Regions from separate parts of the Streptomyces sp. NPDC001914 genome, predicted to be linked through region 2. Evidence: riboswitches for the same ligand, from Rfam matches in the RefSeq annotation. Region 2 holds a riboswitch; each other region holds the start of a gene.

Region 1 (6,350 bases), on a different contig from region 2:
CAGTTGTTCTGCGCGTCGACCGTGAGCCAGACCGTCAGCTCCTTGGCGTCCGCGCCCTTGTCCGACCCCCCGGACTTGTCGTCGTTGCCACAGGCCGCGACGGAGAACATCATGCCCGCGATACCGATCGCGGCTATCAGCTTGCGCTTCACGCCACCCTCCTCAGGGATGCCACAAACCCCCCTGCTCCCCCGCGGTGACAAACGCCGTGTACCGCCCGTGGGGCCGGGACTGGACCAATGGTGTAGACCAGTACCGGGAGCTTGGCCTAGACCTAGGGGGGTGTCAAGGGTGTGTAAGCCCGTCCAGTCGGCCGTTATGGGACCTACATATGCAAGGACCTTTAAGTAGCCAAGCGGCACAAATGACGGACCCGCCCACGGCCTGCGAAGGAACCGTTTCCGGCCGGTCCGCGCCGAGTTCGGCGGCACCGCCGGCCCGTGATGGACTAGACCAACAGGTACGCCGACGGTATATAGAGGGGATCACGGAGCGTGCGGGGAACACCTGCACAACAAGCCGTGCCACGATGTGAGCCGTGGCCGACGACATGGCGGTCGCTTCGGCATCCGGAGCCGGAAAGGCAGAGCATGAGCACCGACGTCAGCAGTGCGGAGAACGAGGGTGGGGCACCCATCCGTACCGCGCGCGTGCCCAAGTACTACCGCCTCAAGAAGCACCTGCTCGACATGACGGAGACACTGCCGCCCGGTACGCCGGTACCGCCGGAGCGCACCCTCGCCGCCGAGTTCGACACATCGCGCACCACGGTGCGGCAGGCCCTTCAGGAGCTGGTCGTCGAAGGGCGCCTCGAACGCATCCAGGGCAAGGGCACGTTCGTCGCCAAGCCGAAGGTCTCCCAGGCGCTCCAACTGACCTCGTACACCGAGGACATGCGCGCCCAGGGGCTCGAACCGACCTCGCAGCTCCTGGACATCGGCTACATCACGGCGGACGACGCCCTCGCGGGCCTCCTCGACATCTCCGCCGGCGGCCGGGTGCTGCGCATCGAGCGGCTGCGCCTCGCGAGCGGCGAGCCCATGGCCATCGAGACGACCCATCTCTCGGCCAAGCGTTTCCCCGCCCTGCGCAGGTCGCTGGTCAAGTACACCTCCCTCTACACCGCGCTGGCGGAGGTGTACGACGTCCACCTCGCGGAGGCCGAGGAGACCATCGAGACCTCGCTGGCCACCCCGCGCGAGGCCGGACTGCTCGGCACCGACGTGGGCCTGCCCATGCTGATGCTCTCCCGTCACTCGCTCGACCGGCAGGGCGAGCCGGTGGAATGGGTGCGCTCGGTGTACCGGGGAGACCGGTACAAGTTCGTCGCCCGCCTCAAGCGCCCGCAGGACTGAGCGGCGGGGAGCGTTCCACGGGCACGGGGACACACCCCCCGTGCCCGACACCAACCCTCCACACACCGTCCGTGCTGCGGTGTTCCCTAAAGCCGGACCGTCCCCTAGATTGCCTGCGCGTTACACAGGTGATCGATGAGGGGACGGAGTCGCCCGATGTCAGACCTGCCCGAAGTGAAACCACCCGTGGTGACACCGGTTCGTGTGGTGATCGCCCTCTGTCTGCTCGCGCCCTTCGTGGCGATGCTGTGGGTCGGCTCCTACACGAAGACCGACCCGGCGTTCATCGGCATCCCGTTCTTCTACTGGTACCAACTGCTGTGGGTACCCCTCTCCACCCTGCTGACGGTGATCGCCTACCAGTTGTGGCGGCGTGACCAGCGGGCCCGCACCTCCGCGAAGGGGGGTGCGGAGGCATGAAGGACGGTGTGAACGGCGTCGCTCTCGGCGTCTTCATCTTCTTCTTCCTGGCCGTCACGGTCATGGGATTCCTGGCCGCGCGCTGGCGCAGGGCCGCCGACGAGCACACCCTCGACGAATGGGGCCTGGGCGGACGGTCCTTCGGCACCTGGGTGACCTGGTTCCTGCTCGGCGGCGACCTCTACACCGCGTACACCTTCGTCGCCGTGCCGGCGGCGATCTACGCGGCGGGCGCGGCCGGCTTCTTCGCGGTGCCGTACACGATCCTGGTCTATCCGCTGATCTTCACCTTCCTGCCCCGCCTGTGGTCGGTCTCCCACCGGCACGGCTATGTGACGACCTCGGACTTCGTGCGCGGCCGCTTCGGCTCCAAGGGCCTGTCCCTCGCCGTGGCCGTCACCGGCATCCTCGCCACCATGCCCTACATCGCGCTCCAACTCGTCGGCATCCAGGCCGTCCTGGACGTGATGGGCGTGGGCGGCGGCGACAGCACCAACTGGTTCGTCAAGGACCTGCCGCTGCTCATCGCCTTCGGTGTGCTGGCCGCGTACACCTACTCCTCGGGTCTGCGAGCCCCCGCGCTGATCGCGTTCGTGAAGGACACCCTGATCTACATCGTGATCGCGGTGGCGATCATCTACATCCCGATCAAGCTGGGCGGCTTCGACGAGATCTTCAAGGCGGCGAGCGACAAGTACACGGCCGCGGGCGCCGGCGGGGTCGTCCCCGCCGAGGCCGGCCAGTGGACGTACGCCACCCTCGCGCTCGGCTCGGCGCTGGCCCTGTTCATGTACCCGCACTCGGTCACCGCGACGCTGTCCGGCCGCAGCCGGGAGGTGATCCGCCGCAACACCACGATCCTGCCGCTGTACTCGCTGATGCTGGGTCTGCTCGCCCTGCTCGGGTTCATGGCGATCGCGGCGGGCGTGAAGGTCACCAACGGCCAGCTCGCCATCCCCCAGCTCTTCGAGAACATGTTCCCCGCCTGGTTCGCGGGCGTCGCCTTCGCCGCCATCGGCATCGGCGCGCTCGTCCCGGCGGCCATCATGTCGATCGCGGCGGCGAACCTCTTCACCCGCAACATCTACAAGGACTTCATCAACCCGGCCGCGACCCCGCGCCAGGAGACCCGGGTCTCCAAGCTGGTCTCGCTGCTGGTGAAGGTGGGCGCCCTGGCCTTCGTCCTGACCATGGACAAGACCGTCGCGATCAACTTCCAGCTGCTGGGCGGCATCTGGATCCTGCAGACCTTCCCCTCGCTGGTCGGCGGGCTGTTCACCCGCTGGTTCCACCGCTGGGCGCTGCTGGGCGGCTGGGCGGTCGGCATGCTCTACGGCACGATCGCCGCCTACGGGGTGGCCTCCCCGACGCAGAAGCACTTCGGCGGCAGCGCGAAGGAGATCCCCGGCATCGGGGAGATCGGGTACATCGGTCTGACGGCGTTCGTCCTGAACGTGGCCGTGACCGTCGTCCTGACCTTCGTCCTCAGGGCGCTCAAGGCCCCGGAGGGCGTGGACGAGACCTCGCCCGGCGACTACACGGCCGACGCGGGTGATCCGGGCGTCGAGACCGAGCTCCCGCCGGCCGCGGCGGAGGCGAGCCACTAGGGACGAGCCACCAGGAGACACGAGCGCACGACGAAGGGCCGCCGGAGGAGAAGCCGGCGGCCCTTCGCCGTACCGGCCGGATGAGAAGCCGGCGGCCCTTCGCCGTACCGTCCGGATGAGAACCCGCAGCCCTTCGCCGTACCGGCCGGAGGAAGACGCGCGGCCCTTCGCCGTACCGGCCGGATGAAAACCCGCGGCCCGTCCGTACCGGCCGGAGGCGAACCCGCAGCCCTTCGCCGTACCGGCCGGAGGAGAGCGGCAGCTCTTCGCCCTGCCGGTTTGAGGAAAACCGGCGGCCCTTCGTCCTGCCGGTCGGGCACACTCGCCCGCATGGACATCGTCATCCGGCCGGCCCGGCCCGAGGAGTACCCCGTCGTCGGCGAGATCGCGGCCCAGGCCTATCTCGGGGACGGGCTGCTCGACTTCGGGGAGAGCGACGCGTACCTGGGACGGCTGCGGGACGTCGCGGGACGCGCGGCCGTCGCCGAGGTACTGGTCGCCGCCGAGGGGGACCGGGTGCTCGGCAGCGTGACCTTCGTGGCGGACGCCGGTCCCATGGCCGACTTCGCGCGGGCCGGGGAGGCGGAGATCCGGATGCTCGCGGTCGCGCGGGAGGCCCGCGGCCGGGGAGCGGGCGAGGCCCTGGTACGTGCCTGTGTCGGGCGGGCACGGGCCGTGGAGGGCTGCGCGCGCCTCGTCCTGTCCACCCAGCGCACCATGCACGGCGCCCACCGCCTCTACGAACGCCTCGGCTTCACGCGCACCCCGGACCGCGACTGGAACCCCCTCCCGGAGCTCGACGACATCCGGCTGCTCACTTACGAGTTGACGCTCCGGCACGCTCCGTAGCGCTCTCGGACACCGAGCGGACACAACATGTGGGGGCAGTCCCGAAGCCCGGCACAAGATGTATGCTCATGGTCGCTGTCGCCGCAGGGGAATCCGGTGCGAATCCGGAACTGTCCCGCAACGGTGTACTTGTGCGTGTTCGCGTCTGCGTGTGCCCGTACTCGCGTCAGTCCGAGGACCTGCCGACAGCGCGCCCCGGCCGTCCGGCCCGGGTGCCGACGACGTCCGGGCCTCGCGGAATGGGCCGGTGGACGCGGTGCGCTGCTGCCCGAAAGCGCTCCCGTGTGCCCCGTGCCCGCCCGCAAGGCCCCGTGCCGAGCGAGGAGAGCCCACGTGACCATCGCGCCAGCCGATCCGGCTTCAGTGACCGCGCAGCAGGCCCCGGTGGAGACCGACGGTCCCGGGACCGCGCTGCTGCGGACCCTGACGGATCTGACCGCCGACCTCCCCGACGCCGACCCCGGCCGGGTCGCCGCCGCGGCGCTGCGCGGCCGGTCCGCCCGCGCCGACGAGGCCGAGCTGCGCGAACTGGCCACCGAGGCGGCCGCGGGTCTCATCTCCGAGGACCCCGCCTACTCCCGGCTGGCCGCCCGGCTGCTCGCGATCACGATCGCCGCCGAGGCCGCCTCGCAGGGCGTGAGCACCTTCTCCGAGTCGGTCGCCGTCGGCCACCGCGAGGGTCTGATCGCCGACCGTACGGCCGCGTTCGTGCGGCTGCACACGGCCCGCCTCGACGCGCTGATCGATGCCGAGGGCGACGACCGGTTCGGCTACTTCGGGCTGCGCACGCTGCACAGCCGCTATCTGCTCCGGCACCCGATCACCCGCAAGGTCGTCGAGACGCCCCAGCACTTCATGCTGCGGGTGGCCTCAGGTCTCGCGGAGGACGACACCGTCCGCTCCGTGGAGGAGGTCGCCGCGCTCTACCGGCTCATGAGCCGCCTCGACTACCTGCCCTCCTCCCCCACGCTCTTCAACTCCGGTACGCGGCACCCCCAGATGTCGTCCTGCTATCTCCTCGACTCCCCGCTGGACGAGCTGGACTCCATCTACGACCGCTACCACCAGGTGGCCCGGCTGTCGAAGCACGCCGGCGGCATCGGCCTGTCGTACTCCCGTATCCGCAGCCGCGGTTCGCTGATCCGCGGCACCAACGGGCACTCCAACGGCATCGTCCCGTTCCTGAAGACCCTCGACGCCTCGGTCGCCGCGGTGAACCAGGGCGGCCGGCGCAAGGGCGCGGCGGCGGTCTACCTGGAGACCTGGCACTCCGACATCGAGGAGTTCCTGGAGCTGCGCGACAACACCGGTGAGGACGCCCGGCGTACGCACAACCTGAACCTCGCGCACTGGATCCCGGACGAGTTCATGCGCCGGGTGAACGAGGACGCCGTCTGGTCGCTGTTCTCCCCCGCCGACGTGCCGGAGCTGGTCGACCTGTGGGGCGACGAGTTCGACGCGGCCTACCGCAAGGCGGAGGAGGCGGGCCTCGCCAGGAAGACCATCCCGGCGCGCGACCTGTACGGCCGCATGATGCGCACCCTGGCGCAGACCGGCAACGGCTGGATGACCTTCAAGGACGCCGCCAACCGCACCGCCAACCAGACGGCGGAGCCGGGCCACACGGTCCACTCCTCGAACCTGTGCACCGAGATCCTGGAGGTCACGGACGACGGGGAGACGGCGGTCTGCAACCTGGGTTCGGTCAACCTGGGCGCGTTCGTGACCGGCGGGGACATCGACTGGGAGCGGCTCGATGCGACCGTGCGCACCGCGGTGACCTTCCTCGACCGCGTGGTGGACATCAACTTCTACCCGACCGAGCAGGCGGGCCGCTCGAACGCCAAGTGGCGTCCGGTCGGTCTCGGCGCGATGGGTCTGCAGGACGTCTTCTTCAAGCTGCGGATCCCGTTCGACTCGCCCGAGGCCCGCGCGCTGTCCACCCGTATCGCCGAGCGGATCATGCTCGCCTCGTACGAGGCCTCCGCGGACCTCGCCGAGCGCAACGGGCCCCTCCCGGCCTGGGAGAAGACCCGTACCGCCCGGGGCGTCCTGCACCCGGACCACTTCGACGTCGAGCTGAACTGGCCGGAGCGCTGGGCGGCCCTGCGTGAGCGGA
Region 2 (6,350 bases):
CCGGTCAGCAGCGAGATCATGACGGCCTCCACCGGACAGCCCTCGGCCGCTTCGAGGATCCTCTCGTTGGCGTCGGTCTCCGGCTCGACGGGGTGCGACTGCATGGCGGAGTCGAGACGGAAGGCGTCCGGGGCGAGGTGGACGCACTGGGCCGAGCCGATGCAGAGGGACCGGTCGACCTCGACCTGCCAGCGGTCACCCATCCTCAGGCCTCCCAGCCGGCCGGGAGGTGGATCATCTTGTGCTCCAGGAACTCCCCGTACCCCTCGGGCCCGAACTCCCGCCCCAGGCCCGAGTTCTTGTAGCCGCCGAAGGGGCCCAGCATGTCGAGGCTGAAGGTGTTCACCGAGTAGGTGCCGGTACGGACCTGGCGGGCGATGTCGATGCCGTGGGCGACGTCCGCGGTCCAGACGCTGCCGCTCAGCCCGTAGTCGGAGTCGTTGGCGATCTTCACGGCCTCGGCCTCGTCGCCGTAGGGAAGCAGACAGATCACCGGGCCGAAGATCTCCTCCCGGGCGATGCGCATCGTGTTGTCGACGTCCCCGAACAGGGTCGGCTCGACGTACCAGCCGCGGTCGAGACCCTCCGGGCGCCCGCCGCCGGCCAGGATCTTGGCCCCCTCCTCCTGGCCGATGCGGATGTAGTCGAGGTTGCGCCGCTGCTGCCGCTCGGCGACGAGCGGGCCGACCTGGGTGGCCGGGTCGAGCGGATCACCGACGACCAGCGCGTTCGCCGCCGTGGCGAAGGCGTCCGCGAACTCGTCGTAGCGCGAGCGGGGCACGAGGATGCGGGTCTGGGCCACGCAGGCCTGGCCGTTGTTCATCCAGGCCGCCGAGACGATCCCGGGGACCGCGCTGTCGAGGTCCGCGTCGGGCAGCACCACGGCCGCCGACTTGCCGCCCAACTCCAGGGTCACGCGGGTGAGATGACGGGAGGCGACCTCCATGACCCGCTTGCCGGCCGCGACCGAGCCGGTGAAGGAGACCTTGTCGACGCCGGGGTGTCCGACCAGGTACTCGCTGACCTCACGGTCGGCGGGAAGGATCGACAGCACGCCTTCGGGCAGCCCGGCCTCCTGCGCGATCTCCCCGAGCAGATAGGCGTCCAGGGGCGATTCGGGCGACGGCTTCAGTACGACGGTGCAGCCGGTCAGCAGCGCGGGCGCGAGCTTGGCCGCCGCGACGAACTGCGGGACGTTCCACGGCACCACGGCCGCCACCACGCCCACCGGCTCGCGGCGGACGAGGATCCTGCCGAGGACCCCGTCGCGGGTCTCCTCGTAGGTGTAGCCGCGCGCGACCGTGATCGCCGCGTCCCACACCATCATCGCGCCGAGGGCCTGCGCGAGGACGCTCCAGGAGTACGGGGAGCCGTTCTCCGAGGAGATGACACGGGCGATCTCCTCGTGCCGGACGGCGATGGCGTCCTTGATCCGGCTCACGACCGCGATCCGCTCGTCGAGGCTCATCCTCGGCCAGGGCCCCTCGTCGAACGCCCGGCGCGCGGCGGCCACGGCGCGGTCGACGTCCGCGGCCGAGGCGTGCGGCACCCGGCCGATGACCTCCTCGGTGTGCGGCGAGATCACCTCGATGACGTCCTTGCCGAGCGGGTCGGTCAACTCCCCGCCGATGAACAGCTGTCCGTGTTCCACGAGCTCGGTCATGGCCGACTGCCTCCCAAGGACGCCCTCTGCACCCTGTTCTGACGCTTCATCAGATACGAGAACTGATACCAGTTCCCGTCGGATGAGTCCACGGCACGGACACGACGGCGGAACGCCGTTCCCGCGGACGAGACGGTCGACTTGGGCTCCCATTGGAACCCGTTCTAGTTATAGTGGCGGGAATCGGCGATGGGTGGGAACGCATGACGCAGGTGACCGATCACGGCGGGGGCGTACGGTCGATCAGGGTCCCCATCCCGGACAACCCGCTCGGCCACACGCTGGTGTATCTGGTGGACACCGACGCGGGCCCCGTCCTCGTCGACACCGGCTGGGACGACCCGGCCTCCTGGGACACCCTCGCCGAGGGGATCACCGGCTGCGGGACCTCGGTCACGGAGATCCACGGCGTGGTCATCACCCACCACCACCCCGACCACCACGGCCTGTCGGGCCGGGTCCGGGAGGCTTCCGGCGCCTGGATCGCGATGCACGCCGCCGACGCGGCGATCGTCCGGCGCACCCGCGAGACCCGGCCCGAGGGCTGGTTCGCCTACATGGCCGCCAAGCTGACCGCCTCCGGCGCCCCGGACGACCACGTCGCCCCGCTCCGCGAGGCACCCCGCTCGCTCCGCCGCCCCAGCACGCTGCCCGGCTTCTCCCCCGCGCTGCCCGACCGCGAGATCGTCCCCGGCGAACTCCTGCCCCTGCCCGGCCGCCGGCTGCGCGCCGTCTGGACCCCCGGCCACACCCCCGGACACGTCTGCCTCCACCTGGAGGAGACCCACCCGGACCGGCTGCCCGGCAACGGACGCCTGTTCTCCGGCGACCACCTGCTGCCGAGGATCACCCCGCACATCGGCCTCTACGAGGACCCGGACACCCATGGACGCCCTCCCTACGCGGGCGGCATCGAGGGCCTGGCGGAGATCGCCGACCCGCTCGGCGACTACCTCGACTCCCTGGAGCGCGTCGGCCGCCTCGGTCCCGCCGAGGTGCTCCCGGCCCACCAGCACGTGTTCACCGACGCCCCCTCCCGGGTCGCCGAGCTGCTCGCGCACCACGAGGAGCGGCTCACCGGCCTGCTCGCCCTGCTCGCCGAACCGCTCACGCCCTGGCAGCTCGCCACCCGCATGGAGTGGAACCGCCCCTGGGCGGACATCCCCTACGGATCACGGAACATCGCGGTCTCCGAGGCCGAGGCCCACATCCGCCGCCTGGTGAAACTGGGCCGGGCGGAGGCGGTACCGGGCAGCGACCCGGTGACGTACACGGCGGTCTGAGACCGCGGGACCCCGCCGGTCGGCTGCGCGGACGGGCCCGGCCGACGGTCGGCTGTCGGCCGGTGGTCGGCGGTCGGCGGCCGGCCGGTGGTCAGCGGCCGGCGGCCAGTCGGCGCCGGGTCGGCGCCCGCACAAGGATTCACCCGGCCCGCCGGCTCCCGCACCACCCCGCCGACCTCTCGGCCCGACAACTCCCGCAGCCGACCGCTCCCTTCAGCCCGCCGCCCCCTGCCCGACAACTCCCCCGACCCACCGCCCCTTCAGCCGACCGCTCCCGCCCCCTACGGCGCCCCCTCAGCCCAACAGCTCCCGTATCAACTCATCAGCCTCGCCGAGGAGTTCGACCTCCCGCGTGCTCATCGTCGGGTTGGCCGCACGGCGCCGGCCCGCCTCCACGAGGCCCGCCTCCGTCACCTGGTCCTCGTTCCCGTCGAGCAGCGCCTCCAGCGTCTCCCCGGCCACGTCCCCGATGCTCTCGCCGCCGACGGCGACCTGAGCGAGGATCACGGCGGACATCGCCCAGTCCAGACCGGGCGCCCCCTCCTCGGCGTTGGACCAGTCGATGACCTTCGGCCCGTCCGGGGTGAGCATCACGTTGTCGGGGTGCAGGTCCAGATGAAGGACCCGCACGGCCGGGTCGTCCGAGAGCCGGGCGGGCACGGCGTGCAGCTTGCGCAGCAGCCTGGCCAGAGTGAGACCCGCCTCCTGCGCGGACAGCAGGCCCTGGCCGAAGGCCTCCAGCATGGTCGGCCCCGACAGCCGCTCCATCACCAGGTCCCCGCGGGTCGCGGCCCGCCCGCCCGGCACCGGATAGCCGTGCGAGCGCACGTGCTGCATCACCGCCGCCTCGGCCGCCGCGTCGCCCCAGCCCGCGCGGTCCCGCCGCAGCACCCACGCCTCGTCGATCTCGTAGACGTCCGCCGAACGCCCCGAGCCGAGCAGTCTCCCCGTTCGCATGGCCCGAACCTAGCGGATGTCGTCCAGGTCACCCCGGGCCAGTGCCGCACGCGACAACCGGGGGCTTCGGACCGGCCGGTAGAGTGTGCGCGTCGTCATCACACCCTTACGAGGAGAAGCCGGTGCAAATCCGGCGCTGACCCGCAACCGTGAGCCACTTCGGTGGTGAGCCGGATCGCCTCGCACGGGACGTGACCGGCTCGTGCCCTCGGCAGCCCGCCGACGGCCGGCACCGTCGAGGGATACGGAGCCGGAGCCGCCCGGATGCCTCAGCGTGCCCGGTGCTGCCCGGCTCCCCGCAGGGAGAGTCATGTCTGTTCGCCGCACCGCAGCGGTACTGGCCGCCACCGCCGTCATCGGGGCGGTGATCGCCCCGGCAGCATCCGCCGCCGACTCGTCCCCGTCTCCGTCACCCTCGGTGGCACTCCCCTCGGGTCTGTTCGGCTCCGCCGATCCGACCTACGACGGCGTGTGGCGCCAGTCGCTCGCGCTGCTCGCCCAGCACACCGTCGGCGTGAAGCCCGCGGTCAAGGCCGTGGACTGGCTGACCGGCCAGCAGTGCGCGAACGGCGCCTTCGCCGCCTACCGCGCCGACGCGAGTGCCGCGTGCGACGCGAAGACCCAGGTCGACACCAACAGCACCGCGGCCGCCGTCCAGGCGCTCGGCGCCCTCGGCGGCCACGACGACGCCACCGGCAAGGCCATCACCTGGCTCAAGTCCGCGCAGAACAAGGACGGCGGCTGGGGCTACATGGCCGGCGGCCCCAGCGACACCAACTCGACGTCCGTCGTGATCGGCGCGCTGAAGGCGGTCGGCACGAAGCCCGCGAGCGTCACCAAGGACGGCAAGTCCCCCTCCGACGCCCTGGTGAAGCTGTCGACGTCGTGCGAGGACGAGGGCGACGGCGCCTTCGCCTACCAGCCCGACAAGAAGGGCAAGCTGGCCGCGAACGCGGACGCGACCGCGGCGGGCGTGACGGCCGGCATGGGCCAGGGCTTCGTGGCGGCGACCGGCAACGCCTTCGACCTCACGGGCTGCCACATCGGCGACACCCCCAACCTGGCGGACGCCGCCGGCAACGGCGCCAACTATCTCGCCAAGGCGATGGCGAAGACCTCGTACCTGAAGTCCGCGCTCCCCGGCGCGGACGACCAGCCCGACTACGGCAACACGGCCGACGCGGTCGTGGCCCTGGCCGCCATCGGTGCGACGAAGGACGCACAGAAGCCGCTCGCCTGGCTGGAGAAGAACTCCGCGGACTGGGCGGCCAAGTCCGGCCCGGCCGCGTACGCGCAGCTCATCTTCGCCGCGCACGCCACCGGCACCGACCCGCGCGCCTTCGGCGGCAAGGACCTCGTCGCGCAGCTCAACGCCACGGGCCCGGCGCCGGCCGCGGCCGGTGCCTCGGCGAGCCCGAGCGGGAAGAAGGACGAGGAGAAGAAGGACGACGGCAACGGGCTCGGCGTCTGGTGGATCGTCGGCGTCGGCCTGGTCGCGGGCATCGGTGTCGGCTTCCTGATCAGCGGCCGCAAGAAGCAGCAGCAGCTGTGACCGGCCGTCGGACGACCGCGCCCGCTCTGGCCCTGGCGCTGGCCCTCCTGCTCCTCGTCCTCGGTGGCGCGGGGCAGGCCCGGGCGACCGGCTACCGCTACTGGTCCTTCTGGGACCTGACCGGCGGAAAGTGGACGTACGCCACTCAGGGTCCGTCGACCGCGCGGCCGTCCGACGGTGACGTCCAGGGCTTCCGCTTCGCGGTGAGCGAGGACTCCCAGCACGCCGTGCAGCCGCGCGGGGAAAGGGAGTTCGCCGCGATATGCGCCAAGACGCCCGCCCAGCACGGCAAGAAGCGGGTGGCCCTGGTCATCGACCCGGGCACGGAGGCCGACGCACCGTCCGGCGAACGTCCGCCGTCCGCGCGCACCGCCTGTGCCGTGGTCGCCCCCGACGCGAGCACGGCCGAGGCCCTGGCCGAGGTCGCGAGGCCGCTGCGCTACGACACCAACGCCCTGCTGTGCGCCATAACCGGCTACCCCCGTACGGGCTGCGGCGACCCGGTCGCGGCCGGCGGGCCGACCGCGTCCGCCCGCCCGCACGCCTCCGAGCCGGCCCACCAGGGCCCGTCGGTGGGCCTGTTGGCGGGAGCGGCCGCGGTCGCGGCGCTGGGCGCGGCGGGTGTCTGGCAGGCCCGTCGGCGCAAGGGCTAGGCACAGCTCATGACCGTGCCGTCGCCGGATGCCCGCACCGTGCCCCGCCCCCGCCCCCGCCTCCGCGTCGGCGCGGGCGGTACCAGCCGTGCCGCCCGTACCCTCCCCCCGGTGGCGGCGCGCGCCAACGCCCTGCATCCCGGGGCCTGGTGGATCTGGGCCCTCGGCCTCGGCACGGCCGCCTCCCGCACCACCAACCCGCTCCTGCTCGCGCTGCTCATGGCGGTGGCGGGCTACGTGGT
Region 3 (6,350 bases), on a different contig from region 2:
TCTCGCCCTGGGCTCAGCGCTGTTCACCCAGGCCGTGATCACGCTTCCGTCGGGCAAGACGCTGACGATCAACGGGAACGGCGCCGCCGACAACGCCCCCTACGTGCAGTCCGCGACCTGGAACGGCTCCGCCTGGAACAACGCCTACGCCCCCACGTCGGCGATCACCGCCGGCGGCACCCTGACCTACACGCTCGGCACCGCCGCCAACACCTCCTGGGCGACGGCCGCGTCCGCCGCTCCGCCCTCCTACGCCGGTGACACCACGGCCCCGGCCTCGCCCCGTATCGGCGCCATCACCTCCGCGGTGGCGTCGAACCTGTGCGTGGACGACTCGAGTTCCTCCACCACCGACGGCAATCACGTCCAGATCTGGACCTGCAACAGCACGTACGCCCAGGACTGGATCGTCGCCGGTGACGGAACGGTCCGGACGCTCGGCAAATGCCTGGACGTCGACCACAGCGGGACCACCAACGGCACCCTGATCCAGCTCTGGACGTGCAACGGCACCGGAGCCCAGCAGTGGACCGCGGGCGCCAACGGTTCGCTGATCAACCCCCAGTCCAGACTGTGCCTGGACGACCCCAACTCCACGACGACGACCGGCACCCAGCTCCAGCTCTACACCTGCAACGGCACCGCCGCCCAGAACTGGAAACTGCCGACCTGACCCACCGGCCGGCACGCCGAGTGAGCCGGCGCGGAACCCGTGGGCCCCGGCCTCCCGGTCGGGGCCCACGGCACGCCGTCCACTGGAGCCTGCACCCTCCCCGAGTTTCGCCGCACCGGAGTGCGTCAACCGCGGTGCCTGATCGGCAATCATCAGTTCCTGCTGTTAATGTGCAGTTGCATATCACTCGCAATAACGTCGGAGGACGTTGGACATGGCGGTTTACACGCTCCCGGAGCTTCCGTACGACTACGCGGCGCTCGAACCGGTCATCAACCCGCAGATCGTCGAGCTGCACCACGACAAGCACCACGCGGCGTACGTCAAGGGCGCGAACGACACCCTGGAGCAGCTCGCGGAGGCCCGCGACAAGGAGCAGTGGGGCTCGATCAACGGCCTCGAGAAGAATCTGGCCTTCCACCTCTCGGGTCACATCCTTCACAGCATCTACTGGCACAACATGACCGGCGACGGCGGTGGCGAGCCGCTCGCGGCGGACGGTGTCGGCGACCTCGCGGACGCCATCACCGAGTCCTTCGGCTCCTTCGCCGGTTTCAAGGCCCAGCTCACCAAGGCCTCCGCGACCACGCAGGGTTCGGGCTGGGGTGTGCTCGCGTACGAGCCCCTGAGCGGGCGGCTGATCGTCGAGCAGGTCTACGACCACCAGGGCAACGTGGGTCAGGGCTCGACCCCGATCCTCGTCTTCGACGCCTGGGAGCACGCCTTCTACCTCCAGTACAAGAACCAGAAGGTCGACTTCATCGACGCGATGTGGGCCGTCGTCAACTGGCAGGACGTGGCCCGGCGTTACGCAGCGGCCAAGGAGCGCGGCGACAGCCTGCTGCTCGCACCGTGAGCACGGCGGGCGCGGCGTGACGCCGTGAGCGCGTCCCCGGCCGCGTCCGCGCGGACGTCCTGCTCGTGATCGTCTTCTCAACCTTCACCCGCAGGCGGTACGACGGAAGGGCTCCCACACGGACATGACGTGTGGGAGCCCTTCCGTCTCGGGGCCGGGGTCAGCGGCCGGAGAGTTCCTCACGGACGGTGCGGGCGGCGGCGACCAGGTTCTCCAGCGAGGCGCGGGTCTCGGGCCAGCCGCGGGTCTTCAGACCGCAGTCGGGGTTGACCCACAACCGCTCGGCGGGGATGGCCCTCAGCCCCGAACGCAGCAGTTCGGCGGCTTCCGCACTGCTCGGGACGCGCGGCGAGTGGATGTCGTACACGCCGGGTCCGGCCTCGCGCGGGTAACCGTGCGCGGCGAGTTCACGGGCGACCTGCATGTGCGAGCGGGCGGCTTCGAGACTGATGACGTCGGCGTCGAGATCGTCGATGGCCTGGACGACGTCCCCGAACTCGGCGTAGCACATGTGCGTGTGGATCTGGGTGTCCGGCCGGACACCCGCGGTGGTGAGACGGAACGCCTCGGTGGCCCAGGCCAGGTAGGCGGGCCGGCCGGAGGAGCGCAGCGGGAGGGTTTCGCGCAGTGCGGGTTCGTCGACCTGGATGACCGAAGTCCCGGACGCCTCGAGGTCGTTCACCTCCTCGCGCAGCGCGAGGGCGACCTGCCGGGCGGTGTCGCCGAGCGGCTGGTCGTCGCGGACGAAGGACCAGGCGAGCATGGTGACCGGTCCGGTGAGCATGCCCTTGACCGGCTTGGTGGTGAGGGACTGGGCGTACGTCGTCCAGCGCACCGTCATCGGCTCGGGGCGGGAGATGTCACCGGCCAGGATCGGCGGACGGACATAGCGCGTGCCGTAGGACTGCACCCAGCCATGCTGCGTGGCCAGGTATCCCGTCAGCTGCTCGGCGAAGTACTGGACCATGTCGTTGCGTTCGGCCTCGCCGTGCACGAGGACGTCCAGGCCGGTCTTCTCCTGGAAGGAGATCACCTCCCGGATCTCGGACTTGATGCGCTCCTCGTAGCCGGCCGTGCCGATACGCCCGGTCCGCAGATCGGCGCGGGCGGTGCGCAGTTCGCCTGTCTGCGGGAACGAGCCGATGGTCGTGGTGGGGAGCAGCGGCAGGCCCAGGTGGGTGCGCTGGGCCGCGGCCCGTTCGGCGTAGGGCTGGGAGCGTCGCGCGTCGGCCGCGGTGACGGCCTCGGTGCGGGCCCGTACGGCGGGATCGCGGGTGATGGCGGAGTGCGCGCGCGAGGCCAGGTCGGCTCGGTTCGCGGCGAGTTCGGCCGTGATGGTGTCGGTGCCGCGGCCCAACCCCTTGGCGAGGGTGACGATTTCGGCGCTCTTCTGCCGGGCGAAGGCGAGCCAGCGCAGGACCTGCGGCTCGATGTCCCGTTCGGCGGACGCGTCGAGGGGGACGTGGAGGAGGGAGCAGGAGGCGGCCACGTCGACCCGGTCGGCCAGGCCGAGCAGGGTGCCGAGCGTGGCCAGCGACTTGGCCAGATCGTTGATCCAGATGTTGCGCCCGTCGACCACGCCGGCGACCAGGCGTTTGCCGGGCAGTCCGCCGACGGCGGCCAGCGCGTCCAGGTTGGCGGCCGCGGCGCCGGTGAAGTCCAGCGCGAGACCTTCGACCGGGGCCTTGGCGAGGACCGGCAGGGCTTCGCCGAGCCGGTCGAAGTAGGAGGCCACCAGGAGCTTGGGCCGGTCGGAGAGGGTGCCGAGAACCCGGTAGGCGCGCTCGGCCGCCTTCAACTCTGCGGGGGTGCGGTCCTGGACGAGGGCGGGCTCGTCGAGCTGCGCCCATTCAGCGCCCGCCGCGCGCAGGTCGGCGAGGACCTCCGCGTACACCGGGAGCAGCCGGTCGAGCAGGGTGAGCGGGTCGAAGTCGGCAGCCACGTCGGGGGCCGGCTTGGCGAGCAGCAGATAGGTGACCGGACCGACGAGCACGGGGCGGGCCGCCGCTCCCAGGGCCAGGGCTTCGCGCAGCTCCGTGACCTGCTTGGTGGAGTCGGCCGAGAAGACGGTCTCCGGCCCCAGTTCCGGGACGAGGTAGTGGTAGTTGGTGTCGAACCACTTGGTCATCTCCAGGGGTGCCACGTCCTGGGTGCCGCGGGCCATGGCGAAGTACCCGTCGAGAGGATCACCGTCGACGGCTTCCCGGTGGCGCCCGGGGATCGCGCCGACCATGACCGTGGTGTCGAGGACGTGGTCGTAGAGGGAGAAGTCGCCGGTGGGGAGCTCGTCGATGCCGGCTCCTGCCAGCTGCCGCCAGTGGGCGCGGCGCAGTTCGGCAGCGGTGTCGCGGAGGGCGTCGGCGGTGACCCGGCCCTTCCAGTACCCCTCGATCGCCTTCTTCAGTTCCCGGTGCTGCCCCTGCCGGGGGTAGCCGTACAAGGTGGCCCGTGCGGGCGTGGCCGCGGGCTTGGTGGTCACGGAGATCTCCTTCGCGAGATGAATCCCTGAGATCCCGGAGACGGGACGAGAGCGCGAAGGGTGACGAACCGGACGGAGACCGGCCGCACGCCATGGAGCGCCGCCGTCCGCCTGGTATGTACGCCGACCCGCCCACGAGGTCACCGGAATGTCCGTGCGCGAGTGGTTCGCGTACGGGCAGTTGGCAGGTCTTCGGACTCGCGGGCACGCCCTCCCGACCGGAGGACACCTACTGGCCGTCGCTTCCCAGACCCGGTACGTCGGATCCAGTGCGTATGACGGCGGTCGTTCCCGCTCACCGCTGCGGGGCAGTCCCGGATTCCCACCGGGTTCCCTCTTGCGACGCATCCCGTCTGGCGGACGGGGCGAACCAGCTGCACTGCACAGCCTAGGGGGCAAAGCACTCGCGCGGCCGATCGCATCTGTCATCCGGATGGTGAGGTCGAACACGCGAAGGGCACGCGGGGGAGTGGCCATGGCGGGAAGTCCCCGTGGATCGACAAGGACGCAGGCCCGTTCGTCGGGAACTCCTGACCGTTCCACGAACTGACGGTCGGCAAGCTTGATAGCCTCCTCGGGCCAGTCGAGCCACATCCGAGGCCAGGGAATCCGGTGAGAATCCGGAACTGACGCGCAGCGGTGAGGGGAACGGGCGGGGCACGCGAGCCACTGGGAGACCGGGAAGGCGTCCCGTCCGGATGAACCCGAGTCCGAAGACCTGCTGGCACCTCCGCGCCCGCGCGAAGGAACGTCCGCAGGCCAGGCTCCGCGTACGAGCCCCGACACCGAGGCAGGCATGCCCGTGCTCCGTGCTGTTTCCCCTTCTCTCACATCAGCCCTGTCGCCCTCGGCCCGCAGGGGCTCGAAGCGCGACACCGAGGGCGTCGCGAAGTCCGTCGCCGCATCGTTCCCTTCGACCGCCGGCATCGGCAACGGCCACTGCGACGTTGCCGAACGCGAGCGGTTCGGTGCGTGACATGACGTCTCGACAGCGACCCGACGACGGTCCCGCGTTGCGCACCCCTGCCGAACCGGCACCGTGCCGGATCGTCGTCTGCCGGGACTGCTGCTGCGGAAGCCCGAAGGTCACCGGAGTGGATCACGCTCAGCAGACCGCGCGGCTGGCCGAGCAGGCACCCGTGCGGATCGCGGCCTGCCTCGACGTGTGCGAACACGCCAACGTGATCGTCGTCCAGCCCTCCACGGCCGCACGCGCCGCGGGCGCCCGCCCGGTCTGGCTCGGCCTCGTCAACGACCTCGACGCTACCGAGGACATCGCCGCCTGGGTACGAGCCGGCGGACCTGGCGTCGCCCCCTGCCCCGACATCCTCGACCTCTACGTCTTCACTCCGCCCCGGAGGGCGCGATGAGCGCGAGGGCCGGCAGCGCGCGCGTTGGGGAGTGGAGGTCGCCCGGGCGAGCCGGGCACGGAACGCTTAGCCGGGTGTGTCTCGCCGGTCCTTCTGGTGGTCCACCGGTCAGTGCAGGATGCTGACGGCACGGGCAATGACCAGGAGGGAGGTCAGGAGCGCGGCGACGCTCTGAACGCTCATCAGCAATTTCGCACGGGTGGACAGGGGCATTGTGTCGGTCGGGCTGAAGGCGGTGGAGTTCGTCACGGACACGTACAGGTAGTCCACGAGATCGGGCACCCAGTCAGAGGTGATGCTGGCGCCATCGGCGACCTCTTCCACCGCGTCGTCGTTCTCGTCCTGAGAGAAGCGGAAGTCCGCCAGCGGCAGCTCGTCGCGGCGGAGTTGCGTACGTGCCACCGGACCGCCACGGTCCAGTTCCCAGTAGGCGAGGCCGAAAGCGATGATGTTGGTGAGCCATACCTGCAGAGCGGCCACCAGCAAGGACCGGCCGTCCTTCACCTCGGCATGGACCAGCTCGTGGATGAGGATGCCGAGCGCGGTGAGATTGCTGGCCACGATGACGAGCACGAGAGCCAGCGAGTGGAACCTGAAGGTGGCGGTCTGCCGGGTGAGCCTCTTGGGGGTTGATCGCGATCAGCGGTACCAGGAGCAGTAGTTCCAAAGAGGGCAGTACATAGCGTGGTGCGATCAGGAGCTGCTGCGGCAGGGCCAGGTACAGGGTGATGGCGATGAGCGTGGCGACGACTCCCGGCAGTCGGGGTTCGCCGCGGCGTTCGTGCCGCGGGTGCTTGACGCGGGCTTCGGCCCGGCTCGTCACCATGGTGATGTCCTCCCGCGCGCGTCTGAACCCGGCGTTTCGTGATCGTCTACCCTTCCACGAGGTTTGCAGACCGGGCTGGTGTGGGTGGACGGGGGTTCGCGGGCGTGTCGCCCGGCGGATCAAGGCGGCGGCATGCCACGGAGCTG

Evidence for each region. Region 2 has a riboswitch for cobalamin ahead of ACFYYF_RS22945 (prenyltransferase/squalene oxidase repeat-containing protein). Riboswitches for the same ligand answer to the same signal wherever they lie in the genome.
Region 1: it holds a riboswitch for cobalamin, as region 2 does, so the genes downstream of both, ACFYYF_RS08705 (ribonucleoside-diphosphate reductase subunit alpha) here and ACFYYF_RS22945 (prenyltransferase/squalene oxidase repeat-containing protein) in region 2, are expected to answer to the same signal.
Region 3: it holds a riboswitch for cobalamin, as region 2 does, so the genes downstream of both, metE (5-methyltetrahydropteroyltriglutamate--homocysteine S-methyltransferase) here and ACFYYF_RS22945 (prenyltransferase/squalene oxidase repeat-containing protein) in region 2, are expected to answer to the same signal.

Annotation. Positions count from the first base shown of each region.
Region 1 is NZ_JBIASW010000002.1:829,645-835,994, reverse strand. Features, by position in the region: gene ACFYYF_RS08730 (extracellular solute-binding protein) at 1-152, opposite strand, end outside; gene ACFYYF_RS08725 (GntR family transcriptional regulator) at 591-1,355, shown strand; gene ACFYYF_RS08720 (DUF3311 domain-containing protein) at 1,512-1,775, shown strand; gene mctP (monocarboxylate uptake permease MctP) at 1,772-3,382, shown strand; gene ACFYYF_RS08710 (GNAT family N-acetyltransferase) at 3,713-4,231, shown strand; cobalamin riboswitch at 4,284-4,433, shown strand; gene ACFYYF_RS08705 (ribonucleoside-diphosphate reductase subunit alpha) at 4,565-6,350, shown strand, end outside.
Region 2 is NZ_JBIASW010000008.1:42,406-48,755, reverse strand. Features, by position in the region: gene ACFYYF_RS22965 (ferredoxin) at 1-203, opposite strand, end outside; gene ACFYYF_RS22960 (aldehyde dehydrogenase) at 206-1,663, opposite strand; gene ACFYYF_RS22955 (MBL fold metallo-hydrolase) at 1,867-2,946, shown strand; gene ACFYYF_RS22950 (phosphotransferase) at 3,241-3,903, opposite strand; cobalamin riboswitch at 3,974-4,104, shown strand; gene ACFYYF_RS22945 (prenyltransferase/squalene oxidase repeat-containing protein) at 4,214-5,455, shown strand; gene ACFYYF_RS22940 (SCO2322 family protein) at 5,452-6,108, shown strand; gene ACFYYF_RS22935 (CbiQ family ECF transporter T component) at 6,118-6,350, shown strand, end outside.
Region 3 is NZ_JBIASW010000004.1:233,009-239,358, reverse strand. Features, by position in the region: gene ACFYYF_RS13685 (lectin) at 1-673, shown strand, start outside; gene ACFYYF_RS13680 (superoxide dismutase) at 888-1,529, shown strand; gene metE (5-methyltetrahydropteroyltriglutamate--homocysteine S-methyltransferase) at 1,690-4,008, opposite strand; cobalamin riboswitch at 4,174-4,398, opposite strand; cobalamin riboswitch at 4,572-4,749, shown strand; gene ACFYYF_RS13670 ((2Fe-2S) ferredoxin domain-containing protein) at 4,986-5,378, shown strand; gene ACFYYF_RS13665 (hypothetical protein) at 5,487-5,951, opposite strand.